Regions from separate parts of the Paenibacillus apis genome, predicted to be linked through region 3. Evidence: riboswitches for the same ligand, from Rfam matches in the RefSeq annotation. Region 3 holds a riboswitch; each other region holds the start of a gene.
The links. A riboswitch is a leader RNA that binds a small molecule or an ion and turns the genes downstream of it on or off. The one in region 3 is predicted to bind cyclic di-GMP.
Positions count from the first base shown of each region.

Region 1 (5,557 bases), on a different contig from region 3:
ATATCAACGAAGAACCGCGCAATGACTTTTTTGACTTGATGAACGGCTTCTTCGGCATGTTTACCTTCATGGCCGTCATCTTCTTCGGCATGGTCATCATCAAGTTCATTGCCGGATAACCCAGTGACTGTCTCTACACTGAACAGGCTGCCCCTTTAGGAACGGACTTATCGGTTCGCAAAGGGGCAGCCTGTTCCCTGTTCACCTATAAATGCGAGTACAAAAAGTCGGCTTTTTTAGCACCGGGAAGGCTGTGAGAGCCTACTTCACTATCTCTGTCCGCGCTTGTTCGTGCCATTGACCGAGACCACTTCCACAAACGGGGCAATCCGATCCATCAGCCGCTGCCCTTTATGAGCTTCCTCCCCATCTTTGCTGGTGAAGCTCAGATGCTTCTCCAATGCATCCAGGGAATAATTTGAGGTATAAAAGGTAGGCTTGCGGTTCATCCGGTAGTTCAGAATCGAGCCCATCACATGATCCCGAACCCAAGGGCTCAGATTCTCCGCTCCGATATCATCAAAGATAAGCAAGTCCGCCTGCTTCATCATTTCGGTCGTATCCTTAAGCTTCTGGCTATCCTGAAGCATCGACTTGAGATCCTCCACAAACTCAGGCATATAGACGATCACACCGGAGTAGCCCTCTTTGGCCAACTCATGCAGCAGATAGCACATCAGGAAGGTCTTCCCTGTACCAAAATGCCCCTCCAGATACAACCCTCTCGGTTGAAGCCCGGAGGCCTTTGTCTCATTAATATATCTGAACACCTGGCTCACGGCCGGTACTCTAGCCCCGTCCTTGGACAAAATTTCAACCTCGTCATATCCTTGCTGCAAAGCACGCTCATCAATGTAAAAGCTGTGAATCCGTTTCTTCACGCTGGATTCATGCTCAAATTGCAATTGCTTCTGGCAAGGAATCTGGCGGTCGACCACCTGCGGCCCAAGACCGTGGTCTTCCACGGTAATCTTGGTATAATGCCCTTGAAAATCATTGGGACACTGCTCCAGTCCCGGACAGTTCGCACAGTGACGACTATCGTTAATATAGTGATACAGCTTCGCCATGTCCCGGATCAGCTGCGCTTCCTCTAATTCCGGATGGCGCTCACGCAATTCGCGAACCAGCGGGTCATTCATCAGTCTAGTCGTCAGTTCCTCCGATCTGCGTCGAAGCTGCGGATTCTGTAATTGAGTTATCAACTCTCCCAGCGACTCCATCTATGATCACCACCTCTCTAACGGAGAACGGCATCCGTTCCCGTTACCTCTTCTTATGGGCCTTCATCTGCTCGGCCATTTTTAACAGCTCCGCATACTCTTCCTCCGATACGCTTTGCGGAGACTGGCCGGTTTGTTCCACGATTGGAATCTCAGGCTTTGCTTTGGCGTTCCTGGAAGCATAGCTTCTCGAACGGTTGTCCCGAGACTTGTCCTGCTGCGTCGAGAGCTTGTCCTTCAGACTTGCCTGATCCCGAATATATTGCACAGCCTTCTCATAGCTGTCGACTTGCTTCATCAGCATATTTGAGGCGATAGCATCAATAAAGTTGCGGTTAATCCGCTGCTCCTTCCCGGAGGTAAGCAGGGTCATCAAATAGTGGATCAGAACGTTAATGACTTCATCCGGCAGCTTGTAGTTCAGATCGATTTTCTCAAATATATCGAGCAGATTATCCGGCACCGAGCCCGGAAAGAACGTCTTTAGCAGCCGCGTGTAAGGCTCGTTCCTCAGCATCATGTTGTATTGATGTGCATCGCATTTGGATTGGAACTGCAATGGCACCTCGACATAAAATTCCATCTGCACCGCAATCTCTTCCGGATGACCCGCCGGTGTCTGACCGGCTTCACTCTCCGCATGGACAGCCGCAGCCTTCGCGTAGGCAATCTCCCTGCCTTCCTTCCGGCGCTTACCTTGGCGGAAATGAAGATTAGCCTTGTGCTGAAGCTCGTCCAGGATCAGCCCGCCTGCAGGATCGAAGACGTCATCCTCATCCAGTAGCCGGCACACATCCTGCACGTTCAGCTCATATTTGCGGGCCACATAGTTGAGAATCCCCATTCCTTCCGGATCAAAGCGAAGCTTCTCGACAAAGGTCCGATTTATCGAATCCCGGGGATAGCGGATAATAATATCGGCGTAGTTAATCTTGCCTTCCTCATCCAGGCCGGCCTTCAAGGCAGGCTGTCTGGCAATCGCCGTCTCTGCGATAGCCTGCTCCAGTTCATGATCGATCGAATGAGCATTCAGTTCAAAAATCTCATAAAAAGGCAGTGAAATATTTTCCTTATTATAGGTAAGTCCGTACATGTCCCCCGGCTCGACACAGAAAAAGCGTTCCTGCAAGGACAGCACAGCAAACTTCCCAATCCTGTCCCTCAACAGAAGCGTCAAATGCTGGGTCCGGAAAAATTCCCCTGGCGATAAAGGAGCTTGCAGCTCATATTCGTACAAATAATCATCACTGTCCGGAATATACAGACGACTGGTCTGCATCAGTCCGACCGCCTCCAGCTTGGAAGCTTGCTGCACCAGCACACTTCTCCCCCGTTCTCCGGGCTCCAAGCCAAGGGTCAAGAACAAGTTTCTCTGCTGCTCAATGGCCGAATAGCCGATTTGATCAATCGGAACCTGTTCCGCCAGCAACCGGTAAAGAGCCACAGCTACAGCGCCAACCATGGGCTGATAGATGAGGCTCAGCATTTTATCATCCACAGGACTAAGAGAGAAGTCGCGGTATACGCAATATCTGTGGTTTTCGGTAAAATGCAGCATGTTGTTGATGCGCACGGCTTAATCTCTCCCTCTCCTCATCGTTCCTTCAAGACCTTCTCTATTCTATCATAAAACCATTTCTTCCGAATTGCTAAAACTCTGCAAAAAGCGCCAATTTCTCTCCTTGCCCGCCATATTAAAACCTTATGCTTCTATTTTTATATGCAAAAAAAAGAACGGAGCCAAACCATTCCGCGGCAGCCCCGTTATATTCATTGAGTTAGAGTTATCAAGCAAGATTGCGTATAGCCGCCTCTCCCGCGCTCGCATGCCTTAAAAACTGTCGCACCTCCTCTACGGAGAGCCCGGCATCCCTTGCCATCAAGAGCAGATGGATCCATTCTAGTTCACTTTCCTCCAGCACATTTCTATCCATACTCATCCGGGCAGACTTCTCCAACATAACCTCCTCCTAAAAGATGATTATTCATGTCCACCAGGCAGTCCAGCCATCCTGAAAAGCTTCCCGGATCTGAGACTTTGCGCCCCTGCCTTTCGGCAGGTTTACCTTTTACTGGTTCCTTTCCATCCGCTTTATGTAAGACCCTCTTGGCAATAACCACATTATAAAGACTGCCAATCAAAAAGTATGTCACAGCATGAACGTTGTCTGATTAAAAAGACTCTGTTTTTTTCGTCGATCATGTCGCATTTAGGATGCAGTTGTCTATTTCAAGACAAACACATGTTATAACAAACAATCAGGAGAAATATTCAGTATACTCAGGAAAATGAAAGATATCTGGCTATTTAATATGTATTTCTGTCTTATACAGCTCAAATCCAGGGTTTTCAATCCTTCCTAAATTCGTTATATTGAACTCGCAAGTCGTTCTTTATTAAGAACGATACGAAGAACAATAGACTTTGTAGAAAGAAGGGCCTCTTTTGCGAAGAAGCAGAAGTGTCAGAATCCAGAAAAAAAGAAAGCTGAAGCGTCAAAAGACGATGAGCGCTATCCTTCAATCCAGTCTGCTGATCTCTTCTCTTCTTGCCTACTCCACCAAACAAATAGGCACCACCTACGGAGAATTCAACAGCACTCAGGCTACGGAGGGGAATTTCCAGACCTGCCGCGTCTTCCCTGGCAAAATTGAAGAGTTGCTCTCAAGTGTAACCGATCATCTTGAACTAGCGGCTGTACATAAAGTAAGGATTGCTCCGGTCACCGTCACATGGCAGGTCTACGGAAATTCATCCGCCGCTTATGAATCGGAGCCGACACCTCCTTCAGTGACGGACAGCGTATATGGTGAAGGATCCGGTGACTCTTCTCCGTCTGTAACCGACGATGTCTACACAGGCGGCGGAGAAGATTACACGGACAGTTGGGAGTTGCAGATCTCGGAGCTTACGAGCCAGCTTCAAGCGCTTCAACTGCAATTCGATGCCAATCAATTAGCCATGAACCTCATCACCAGCGAGGTCACGGAAGGAGGCCGGCAGCTGCAGGAACTGCTCTTGATTTTGGAGGAGCTTCATTCCAATTGCGTCGAGATTGCCAATATCGGGCTGCTGGATGAACTCTCCCGGGTAAGCAGACAAGAGCTTTTATCTTTATCCATGCAGCAGCAGATCGACGCAGCGGTTTTCTATTTACGGAGAGTATCACAATCCGGCCTTCTGGCGGAAGCTGACCCGTCCGGCCAAATGAGTCCCATTGCCTTTATGAAGCCGGAAGCCCTTGGAGAGCCCTTAAACCGAACGGCCTTCCAACAATATATAGAGCTGCAGGCTTCCATAGAAGAAGCGATGTCCGGACTTAAGCATTCGATTTCGTATTGGGGACAGAACTCAGGGGATATAGAGGTGAAAAGCGATGAAGCTTAGACGCGTAATCAGCCATACATTTACTTTCATGATGGTCGTGCTATTTATTGCGGTGTTCGGTTCCTTCATCACATCGAAGATATCGGGAGGAGAACCCGGATTTTATGGCTACCAGGTGAAGAGTGTACTATCCGGTTCGATGGAGCCTGGCATTAAGACCGGATCCATTATTGCTATCAAGCCCTTTAGCGATACAACCTCGTTCCAGGAGGGGGATGTCATTACCTTTCGGGAGAGTGAAGACCGGCTGATTACTCACCGGGTCATAGAGGTCGTAAAGAATGAGCTTACGGGTCAAGTCATGTATGGGACTAAAGGCGATAACAACGATGCCCCGGATCTGAATCCAGTTCTCTCCGCGAATGTGATCGGGAAGTATACCGGATTTACCCTCCCGTACGCCGGTTATGCAGCTAGCTTCGCAGGCAGCAAGATGGGGAACGTGACCCTGTTGATTGTGCCTGGAATTCTATTAGTGTTATACGCCATATTCACGCTTTGGAGAGCTATTTCATCCCTGGAGGAAGCCGGCAAGCAGCCGAAGGAGACTCTTTCCGAGTAGGCACCAAGGTTGTATTCCTTATGCAACCCATAAGGATTCAATAAATATATATTCTATTTTAGGGAGGATTTTAGGAATGGGAATCAAAAAGACATTAGGATTCGGCGTAGCCGCTGCAGCACTCGGTTTGTCACTGATCGGAGGAGGAACTTTTGCTTACTTTAGCGATTCCGTGCAAACTACTGGCACGTTTGCTGCAGGAACGCTGGATCTGGATGCAAGTCCAACCGCGATCATTGATGTCTCGAACCTGAAACCCGGCGACGGAGCTACCAGAACCTTCAAGCTACTGAACAAAGGCACACTGGATATCAGCAAAGTGAAGCTGGTTACAACTTACGACGTGGTCAACCAATCAGGCGCTCCTGCAAATACGGATGACTT
Region 1 is NZ_BORS01000011.1:38,994-44,550, reverse strand. Features, by position in the region: gene KI362_RS16165 (YqzM family protein) at 1-119, shown strand, start outside; gene dnaI (primosomal protein DnaI) at 270-1,223, opposite strand; gene KI362_RS16155 (DnaD domain protein) at 1,267-2,796, opposite strand; gene KI362_RS16150 (anti-repressor SinI family protein) at 3,011-3,181, opposite strand; cyclic di-GMP riboswitch class I at 3,218-3,300, opposite strand; gene KI362_RS16145 (hypothetical protein) at 3,730-4,611, shown strand; gene sipW (signal peptidase I SipW) at 4,601-5,173, shown strand; gene KI362_RS16135 (TasA family protein) at 5,250-5,557, shown strand, end outside.
Region 1: it holds a riboswitch for cyclic di-GMP, as region 3 does, so the genes downstream of both, KI362_RS16150 (anti-repressor SinI family protein) here and KI362_RS07395 (MucBP domain-containing protein) in region 3, are expected to answer to the same signal.

Region 2 (5,557 bases), on a different contig from region 3:
TCTCTTCCAGAAACTCCTGCGTATGTATACAGCTGTACCGGAAAGGCTCACGGCGAAGCTCCTCCCATTCAAAGTGCAGTAAATCTCCGCCCCATTGATGAGAGCTGTCTACCTGACTGCACTCTAGCAGCCAGCTCTCGTAATCGGAATCAGACAGCACCTCAATAGGATATCCGCAGCTTCTCAAGCTTTCTACGAGTTCTATCATCGATATCTGAACCGGATTACACAGGTGAAACAGATGGCCCGCCGTGTCCCGCCGCATAGCCAAAGCAGTAATGGCCCGAGCCGCATAGCTTACCGGAGTCAGATCCAACAGATGATCAAGCTCCGGGGCCTTGCCCTGTACAATAATCATTCGCAGCATTCTGTACAGGAGGCTGTTATTCACGTTTTGCGGAAATGCGCCCGTCTCGGCATCCCCCGATAAGTGGCCGAGCCGATAAATCGTAACAGCGATTTCCTCCTGCTCGCAAGCTTCAATTAACATGCGCTCTGCCCGAAGCTGGCTGTCATAATAAGGATGGTCCAGCTTTGTGCTCTTGGTCTGGCCCGCTTCATGCATACCTGTAGTCAATTCTCGTTCCGCCAACCCTTCGGGCACACCCATCGAGGACAGGTAGTGAACCCGGACATTTCTTCCGCGAGCCCAGGATAGCAGATGCTCTGTGCTAGTAACATTCACCCGGTTGTAATACTCGGGATCATCCGCATAGCACTCCTGAATGCCGCAAATGATCATGGAATCGATCCGCATCGACACACGCTCCGTCAGACAGCTGTTCAAGCCCAGCTGCGGCCGTTCCAAATCTCCCTTGACGGCAATCACTCTCCCGAGCAGCTCCGATATGATATCTGCGCCGAAAAACTGCATCATAACCCTTGCAATTCTTGCATACGGATCATCGTCTTCTTCAGATCGGACAAGGCAATAAATCTTGGCCTGGGTAGTTCTGAGCAACTCACGCAATACCGAAGCGCCCAGATAACCCGTTGCCCCGGTCAGCAGGATATATTTCTGTTTGCAGCTTGCCGCTCTTTTGCGCATCACCGGACTGCCGAATTCAGCGGGGTTCTCTGTCAGCCCGATCATTTGAGCTTCCGAGTTTCTGACCCGCTGAACCTGCCCCTTACATTCCATCTCTTCTTCGATGACTAACGGGATCGCTCCAATAGTTACCCTGGAATCATACATTGCGGCCTTGACAATACATCCGAAAAAGGAAGCAAATCTGTGGATGGTGCTCGGCTTGAAGAGCTGCTTCCGATAAGAAACCTGCAGCGTCCACTCTCCTCCATTCAGGGGCTCCACATCCCAGTTCAGACAACTGGACTGGCAGGTGTGGTCCCTGCCGAAGATCGTATGGACCAATCCGGTGCAGCCAACCGCTTCTTCAATTTCCTCCAGTGGAAGGGCCGCAAAATCTAGCGCCTCTTGCTTATTAAGCAGCGACTGGTACAATTCCATGAAGCTCATCGAGGCATCGCACCGGATTCGCAGAGGAAGGACATAACCCTTCTCATGCTTTACACCGACAATCCGCCATGCTTTGCCGCTCATTCGGTACAAAAATATATAGTAACAAGCGAGCATCCAGAGTCTGCTGTCAAACGTCTTTAATTCTCTGGAAAGATATGTTTGATCGAGTTCAAGCGGATATTGGATTTGCTGCATATCCCTTCTGGAATCATCTCGAGGGTAATCCGTGTACAAATCCAGCCCGGACATCGGGGGTTGCAAATCATACAGCCAATAATCCCGAATGATCCGATCCATCAATAAGATACCCACTTCAACTTCACTCCTGTTTCTTTGTAGAATTGATCTGTGAATAGACAAAAAAAAGCAACCTATTAAAATGCACAGACTGCTGCACTATAGGTTACCAAAGAAATATGGGCAACTGGCTGACATTTCCTCTACAGATTGGAGGAAGTAGTCCCTATAGCTTTGCGTCACTACCTTTCGATAGTTTTGCCGAATAGAGGTTGTTCAAAAAGGTGCTGAAAAGCCGGTTTTTTTGAACTCGCACTAATAAATATGCAATTATATGAGTAATTTTACTTTCCTTCAAATTAACAAAATTAATTTTAACATGTTTATGTCATGAAATCTATGAAATTTTCCCTATTTTAGCTACATATTTCCTGTGCCATTCGACCTATCACCTTGCAATACCCTCAACCATGTACCTAACTTACAGTTCTTGGACGCTCCAGACGGGTAACACCCGGAATATGCAACGTGGACCATTGCGGTAAATAATGATCAATTCGAGCTACCGCTACCGTCATATCATCCTGAATCACATTACTCTGATAACGGATCACAGCCTCCAACAAGCAATCGGCAATCTCTTGGGGATCCTCCGATTGAATCTCCTGAATGAGGCGCTTGATCCACAGCTCTTTATTCACGGCGTATCCGGGAGCATCATAGATGCCGTCCGTCATCATCACCAGCGTATCGCCGGGATACAGCTGTACGGTTACCAAGTCAATCTCGATTTCCTGTACAATCCCTATCGGCAGATTGCTGGCCATGACCGGAATGACCTCCTGCCCTCGTTTAATAAAGCTGGGAGACGAGCCTATTTTCAGAAAAGTAGTCCGGGCCGAGTATTCGTCAATCAGCGCCATATCGACCGTAGCATAGATTTCATCCGGGGAACGAAGCATCAGAACCGAATTAACGGACTTGATCGCGAGTGTCTCGTCCATTCCAGACTGGAGCAACTGCTCAAGAATGCTCAAGGCCGTGCTGCTCTCCTGTCTGGCCCGCTCGCCATTTCCCATCCCGTCACTGAGCGCTACCGCGTAAGTTCCGTTGCCCAGTTCAACCGTACTGACGCTATCGCCGGACAGCAGATCTCCACCCTTCGCCGTACCCGCTACACCGGTCGTGATCTCATAGGATTTGGCTGATCCAAACGTTACGGTGGCTAGACCCTCCCTGCCTCCATGCATCGTCTCGCCTATGACAGCAATGTGCTCCTCCAAAATATCCGAAAGCAAGGGGGCGATCATTTTGCGGCATTCATCGAATCCCCGGGTATAGGCATGGACAATCTCGATTTCAACATTTCCGTGATCCAGATTCACGATATCGATGCTATGAATGGAAAGCCCCATCTTCTCCAGCGCCTCCCGAATCTGCTCCTCTTGCTTGTACATCGCTTGCCCTTCGCGTTGAATCTCCTTGGCCAGATCCTCCATGACCTGCGATACTCCTGATAATTGCTCCGCGACAAGCAAACGGCTATCGTATATTTGCCGTTTCCAGTGCATATCATGTTCATACAAGCTGTATTCACGCTTCATGACACCGAGCACCTGCTCGCTCTTGGTGCACAATCGGTTCCATCTGGCAGGCAGCTGCTCTTTGGTAATGCCGGGGTTTTCCTCCACCGCCGACATCATCTCCGTCATAAGCTTATAAGTTTGATAGAAATTCCCGTCCCAGCAGGTTTTTCTACGGAAGCAGGTGGAACAAGCACCCTCGGTAACCGCCGTCATAAAATGGTCGACCTCTTCGCTGCGCTTGGCGATCTCACCCGAGCTGGCCATCTGGCCGAAGCTGCGCGACAGCTGCTTGAAGACCTCTGAAAATTGAGTAACCCGGCCGGCCGTAACCTCCCGCATCCGCTTGGCATACTCATGCTGGCTTTTCGTATGATCCTGGGTTCCGGGAATGTACTTGGCGATAGAACTGATCACACTCTTCGGTGTCACCATAAAGAACAGCACCGCGACACAGGTCTCCCAGGTCGAGGCCATCACTTCATCAGGCCCGTTCAGATAGATCGACAGAATCGAGGAGCCTAACAGCATCCCCAGACCGACAGCCCACTTCCTGCCCTCGCGCAGCATTCCCGCAAGCATTCCGGAGAAAGCCAAAAGACTCATTTGATAGAGTGCTGCGGTATCAGCCAGACTTAAAATCAAGCCGGTAATAACCCCTACTGAAGCCCCCAGCGTTGCTCCGCCCACCATGGCGAACAACAGAATCAAATAACGAGTCAGCATATGCTCAAGGGAGAGTCCGGATATTTCCCACCCGACCGATCCGGTCATCACTGACGCCAACAAGATCACGAGGCAAATGATCTCCTCCGTTCGCAGCTGGTGATTGCGCTTTCGATACGTAAAGACCGGAATGGCCTGAATGAAGACCAAGGCGAGTACAAAGCTGAGTACCGAATCCATCACTGTAATCATCAGGGCATACCATGATAACGAAGGGCCGATTACCGCCTCAAACAGAAGCACAAGAAAGGCGCTTGTAAATACCATCATCGGAGCATAAGATACCTCGGCCCTTTCAAAGGACTCCATGCCGCGATGAATTAAGTAAAATACAAGCAGCTCCGCCGCAATCACGGTAGCGTGATGACCGGAGACAGCCATAGCGCCGACCGTCATAACTGCTCCCGTCATTACAGCGATATCGCGCCGCATAAACATCATGACTGCAAAAAAAGCAATAGCAAAGGGAGACAGCTCGTCCAGGATCGTCGCCTTGCCGAGCAGGAAGCTCATCAAGAGGAACAAGCCGTTCCATTTGTTTGCAGCAAACAGCCGGCTGAGCTTGTTTATAACCGGGATCTGCCTCCACTTGTTCCAGTAAAACGCTCCTGCCTGCTCTTTCGCCTTCTTCAACCCGGGGAACGGGATGACATTCCATTTGTCCATCTCCTGGCACCGCCTTTTACGTTTTTAAAGGTTGTTCAAAAAATCATCTTTGAACATGCACTTTTAGTAAGGTATGTCCCATTATAGGAGCGGTCAGGCGGAAAGTTTGTCATTTGCCGGAGTACAAGCCTTAGAAATTTCCGACAAATTGAGAGCGGGCTACGAAACATCGCGAACCCATGCCTCTCATACAGCTGCACGATACGAAGCGTGCTTATGTTCGTAATAACACTTGGATAGGAAAGCCCGTTTGCTTGTCATATTCCTTGTGGATTACCATGGATTGCGTTGGAACCTGTCGGCTCCGGCAAGAAGACGACAAAATAAGTTTTTATGTGAAAATTATAGCTTGTTGATGTCGCGAAGCACGCAAAAAACCGCAGGCATAACTGCCTGCGGTAGTTCTTTATCATGAATTTACATGCGTTTGGCTCCGCGTCCTCCGCGTTTGCCTTCCGTGTTCTTCTTCAACGACGAGATACGTTCCTCGCTGTCCTTAAGGAAACGGGAAACTTTATCTTCAAAAGAAGCTTTGTTCGCTTGCGGCTTGAAAGGACGTCCTCCGCGATCCCGGTTAAATCCTCCACCCGGACGGTCACCATCACGGCCACCACCACTTGGACGGTCGCTGCGCGGCGCACGAGGCGGTCTAGCCTCTACCGGCTTATCAACGGCTTGCTTAATGGAAAGTCCGATCTTGCCGTCCTTGTCGACATTGATTACCTTCACCGTAACCATATCGCCAATCTTCAGATGATCATTGACATCCTTTACGTAATTGTCAGCGATCTCTGAAATATGAACGAGACCCGTGACACCTCCTGACAGATCCACAAATGCTCCGAAATGCGTGATGCCTGTCACT
Region 2 is NZ_BORS01000026.1:21,019-26,575, reverse strand. Features, by position in the region: gene KI362_RS23880 (SDR family oxidoreductase) at 1-1,777, opposite strand, end outside; cyclic di-GMP riboswitch class I at 1,897-1,990, opposite strand; gene spoIIE (stage II sporulation protein E) at 2,194-4,692, opposite strand; gene KI362_RS23870 (S1 domain-containing RNA-binding protein) at 5,110-5,557, opposite strand, start outside.
Region 2: it holds a riboswitch for cyclic di-GMP, as region 3 does, so the genes downstream of both, KI362_RS23880 (SDR family oxidoreductase) here and KI362_RS07395 (MucBP domain-containing protein) in region 3, are expected to answer to the same signal.

Region 3 (5,557 bases):
ATTATGCCGGGTATACGGTTCATGAGCGGGAAGTGGACGGTGTACCTCGCATCAAGGTTAACTTTCATTGTGAGCATTGGCCGATAGAGCTGTTCGGTCAGCCTGTTCCGACGACACAACAGAACGGATATCGACATATGATGATAGAAGCTAGATTATTGTCGCTTTATGGAGAATCCTTTAAGCAAGCTATCATTCAGCTGAAGCAGAACGGATTGAAGACCGAGCCTGCCTTTGCCAAGCTGTTGCACTTGGAGGGAAATCCCTATGATGAGCTGCTGAAGCTTGAGGGAAGAGAAGATCAGGAACTGCTTAAGCTGTTATCTGTAAGTGAATAGAAATGCAAATTTGTTGAGGAGTGATGAAAATGCCGCATTTAATAGGAGAACGGATTATACTGCGTGAGTACCGCATGGAGGACATTCCTGCAATCCGCAAATGGGTCAATGATGAGGAGATCACGGATACGTTAAGCGATATTTTTTCTTTTCCGCAGAGCTATGAGAACTCAGAGTCCTTTGTTCGCTCCATGGTGGAAGGGAAGACTGATACGAAGGGCTTTATTATTTCGGAAAAAGACACGCTGGATTACATTGGCCAAATCGATTTGTTTAAATTCGATTGGCGTAATCGCTGTGCAACCATCGGGATTGTGATTGGGCGCAAAGAGTTGCTGGGACAAGGCTATGGACGCGAAGCGCTGCGGTTGATTCAAGAGTTTGCTTTCAAGACACTGAATCTGCACCGATTGGAGCTTCAAGTGATGGATTTTAATGATCGGGGATATCGGTGTTATGCCAGCTGCGGCTTTAAGGAAGAGGGGCGGCAACGACAACGGATATTTTATAATGGTCAATATCGGGATATGATTACGATGAGTATTCTCTCCCATGAGTATAATTAAATAGATGTTCATCAAGCTGATCCTGCATCGCCGTCAATTTTGCGATGCAGGATTTTTTATTTGAGCAACCTTCCAAACCCTTCCAACGTCAATAAAACAAAAAGCAATACAAGGGGGAGTCTATGTGAAAAAGAAAATGTGGTTTCAAGGGATATTCTTGCTGCTGAGCCTGCTGCTGCTGCTTAGCGGATGCGGGAGCGCTAACAATGCTGATCATGCTTCCAGTGCGTATGACGGCTCTGCCAACTCAGGCGGAGCTGAGACAGAGAGCTCATCCATGAATATGGCTGCTTCCTCTTCAGCAGAGGCGCCTTCCTCCTCGGCGATGGATAAGGCGGTTACGGCAGCACAGGAGCCTCAGTCTCTGCCTTCCGGTTCAGGGATTCCTTCGGGAAGTATCGCAGATGATTTGAACAAGAAGCTCATTTACCGGGCAAATGTTGTTATGAAGGTTGAAGAATTTTCAAAGACACAGGCACAGATCAAGGATTTGGTTAGCTTATCCGGCGGTTATATTGTTGAGTTCTCGGAAAGTCAGTCTACGTATGAGCAGGGCGGGAATTTTGTGCTTAAGGTTCCGGCGTCCGGATTTTCCTCTTTTCTGGAGCAATTAGAGCAGCTTAAGCCCGAATCTTTTCAGCAAAGTATTCAAGGACAAGATGTATCTGAGGAATATGTGGACCTGGAATCCCGCTTGAAGGTTAAGGAGGCTGTAGAAGCAAGATATCTGAAATTTGTTGGGGAATCAAAGAGTACAAGTGATCTGGTTCAATTCACGAATGAGCTGGAACGGATTCAGACAGAGATTGAACAGATTAAGGGGAGAATGAGGTATATCGATAATAATGTCTCCTTCTCCACCATTGAAATTCGTGTGTATCAAACAGATGATAATTCCTTGACCAAGCTGAGTCAGGATCAAAAACCACTCTTGAAACGGGCCGGGAATGCGTTGCAGGAAAGTCTTGAGGCAATCTCGGTCATCCTTCAGTGGCTCGTCATCTTTATTTCCGGAGCACTTCCGGTAATTGTTATAGGCGCGGTGATTTTTGCAATTATTTGGCCGTTGAGACGGCGGAGAGCCCGGTTGCGAAATGAGAAAATTGACAGTCCTTTAGTTGAAGCAGAGCCTGAAAATAGGCTAAAAGACTAGTGTTCTGCAGAGTTGAATGGAAGGTCAATATGTGCGCTATGATAAATTTAACAGCCGAGCTCGTTGACAAGTCGATTTTTTTGAAATATATTGAAAACAAGACAGACGAACGTGAGCGGCAGAAATAACAAACGGGACTTTTTGACTAGATAATTAAATAATTTGGCACACCAAATCGAAAGATTGGGTCGCAAAGCCTTGGAGTCTAATAATCCAGTGATTAATGACCGTCCGGCTGCATAACAATAATTATTGTTTATGCAGCCGTTTTTTGTTTTTCTCACGTTCTCTGCGGCTATATGCCGTGAGATAAAAAATACCCAACAGTAAGGAGGGTAGAAAATAACGTGCCTGAAAGGGAGGAAATCTATGAAAAAATGAGGAGGAACTTATGAAACGCGGGTTGAAGATTGTAGTATCTTGGCTATGCCTATTTTCACTTTTTGTTGGACCGTTGTCTGTATTTGGAGCAGGAACAGGGGAGATCTCCTGGCCCAATCCGGGGGCAACACAGCTGACGAAGACGGCTGAACCTACCGGGAAGTCAGGGGAGTGGGAAATAACCCTGAAGGTGGAGGGAAAGAACATTCAGTCTAGTTCGGATGTTGTGCTGGTTATTGATAAGTCCGGGAGCATGGACAATGGCTGGTGGTGGGAGGATGGCAAAATTGACAAAGCAAAGGAAGCAGCAAAGAAATTTGTGGACAATTTGCTTCTTTCCGGTTCAAATAACCGGGTAGCCGTTGTTGACTTCAACAAATCGTCTTCTCTTGTCTCCGGATTTAAAGGGCCTGCCCAGAAAACTGCCCTGAAGAATGCAATTGATGATATTGAAGCAGACGGTGGTACTAATATTCAGTCAGGGCTTAAAAATGCCCGTGATCTATTGGGAAGCAGTTCGGCACAAAATAAAATCATTGTTGTACTGAGTGATGGTGAGCCGACATACAGCTTCAAGGGAACACAGGCAACAAGCTACAGCTGGTCGAACAATAGTTATGGCTATGCCTTAACAGCTTTTAATTATAATGAGACCCTTGGCAGTGGCTCAAATTTCAATATTTCCAATTATAACGTCAATGGATATAGTGTAAAAGACAATGGAATTGGAACGATTTCGGAAGCCAAACTCGCCAAGGACGCAGGCTATAAAATTTACTCTGTCGGGCTGGATGTTTCCAATAACAGCAATGCGATTAAAGTGCTGAAGGACGTTCAGAGCGAGGGCTACTATTCCGCGAACAGTCAAGAATTGAACACGATCTTCCAGCAAATGGCGAGTCAAATCACTTATGCAGCTCAAAACGCCAAAGTGATCGACCCAATGGGAGAAATGTTTAATCTCAAGAAACAAGGAGCCGTAGTTAGTCCAACGGATTATACGGCCTCACAAGGAACGGTTACCTGGAACGCTACGACAGAGACATTCACCTGGGATATCGGCAACATTGCAGAGGGGACTCCTGCGACCCTCACCTACACAGTGGTCATGGACCAATCCAAAAACCCCGTTTCAAACGAACTCTATCCTACGAACGGAACAACAACGTTGACTTATACAGATGTAAATAATAAGAACGTTTCGAAGGATTTTGAGGTACCGAAGGTAAGTGTCGGTAATGGTTCTATCCTCATTAAAGGTTATCTTGTAAATGAGGCTGGTAATCCGATCAATGCAGAAGGCGTTGAGGTGGAGGGGCCAGCATTTGCAGAGCCTTTGTACAGTGAGTATTACAAGGATCAAAGTGGTAAGGAAGCATTCCCTGTAGGCACTACACATTCTATAGCGGCAAAGACAGTGGAAGGATATCTATATCAAGTCGGGGGAAGCCCTAAGTCGGTTACTCTTACTGTAACGAATCCAACCCCAACTGTGTGGTTCGGTTATACGGTTGCAACTGAAACCTCGGTACAGGTGAAGTACCTGGAGCAGGGAACGGAGAAAGAACTGCGAACTGCAACAACAGTACCAGGTGTAGTCGGCCAAACATTGAAGCTGACAGCGGAAGTTATTGACGGCTATACGGTAGTAGGAACTGGTGAAGAGAATTACAGCTTTACTGGATCAGCAAACCAAGAGTTCGTGTTCTATTACACAGCGAATGAGCAAACTGTCACTGTGAAGTACATTGACCGTGAGAGCGGCAATGAAATTGCTGCTGCGACCAGTGAGTCTGGCGTCACTGGCAGTACGGTAACGCTGGAAGCGAAGGAAGTAGACGGCTATACCCCGGATAACAGCACATACGAGTACACGTTCTTGCCGGAAGGTAACGAATACACCTTCTACTACAATGCTGCTGAGCAAAGTGTAGAAGTGAAATACCTGGAGCAAGGAACGGAGAAAGAACTGCATCCGGCAACAACAGAGCAAGGCGTAACCGGCCAGACCTTGGAGCTGACAGCGAAGGATATCCCGGGCTACACCCCGGTAGAACCAAGCTATAGCTACAAGCTGGGAACGACAAATGCGCCGCATGTGTTCTACTACACAGCGAATGAGCAAAGCGTCACTGTGAAGTACATTGACCGTGAGAGCGGCGATGAAATTGCTGCTGCGACCAGCGAGTCTGGCGTCACTGGCAGTACGGTAACGCTGGAAGCGAAGGAAGTAGACGGCTATACCCCGGATAACAGCACTTACGAGTACACGTTCTTGCCGGAAGGTAACGAATACACCTTCTACTACAATGCTGCTGAGCAAAGTGTAGAAGTGAAATACCTGGAGCAAGGAACGGAGAAAGAATTGCATCCGGCAACAACAGAGCAAGGCGTAACCGGCCAGACCTTGGAGCTGACAGCGAAGGATATCCCGGGCTACACCCCGGTGGAACCAAGCTACAGCTACAAGCTGGGAACGACAAATGCGCCGCATGTGTTCTACTACACAGCGAATGAGCAAACTGTCACTGTGAAGTACATTGACCGTGAGAGCGGCAATGAAATTGCTGCTGCGACCAGTGAGTCTGGCGTCACTGGCGGCAAGGTAACACTGGAAGCGAAGGAAGTTCCAGGCTATACCCCGGATAACAGCACATACGAGTACACGTTCTTGCCGGAAGGTAACGAATACACCTTCTACTACAATGCTGCTGAGCAAAGTGTAGAAGTGAAGTACCTGGAGCAGGGAACGGAGAAAGAACTGCATCCGGCAACAACAGAGCAAGGCGTAACTGGCCAGACCTTGGAGCTGACAGCGAAGGATATCCCGGGCTACACCCCGGTAGAACCAAGCTACAGCTACAAGCTGGGAACGACAAATGCGCCGCATGTGTTCTACTACACGGCGAATGAGCAAAGCGTCACTGTGAAGTACGTAGACCGTGCGAGCGGCGAAGAAATTGCCGAAGCAACTAGCGAGTCTGGTGTCACTGACGGCAAGGTAACGCTGGAAGCGAAGGTCGTTGAGGGTTACACGGCAGAGGTAGCGAGCTACGAGTACACGTTCTTGCCAGAGGGCAACACGTACACCTTCTACTACAATGCTGCTGGGCAAAGTG
Region 3 is NZ_BORS01000004.1:127,138-132,694, forward strand. Features, by position in the region: gene KI362_RS07380 (DUF4269 domain-containing protein) at 1-338, shown strand, start outside; gene KI362_RS07385 (GNAT family N-acetyltransferase) at 368-904, shown strand; gene KI362_RS07390 (DUF4349 domain-containing protein) at 1,029-2,057, shown strand; cyclic di-GMP riboswitch class I at 2,212-2,300, shown strand; gene KI362_RS07395 (MucBP domain-containing protein) at 2,449-5,557, shown strand, end outside.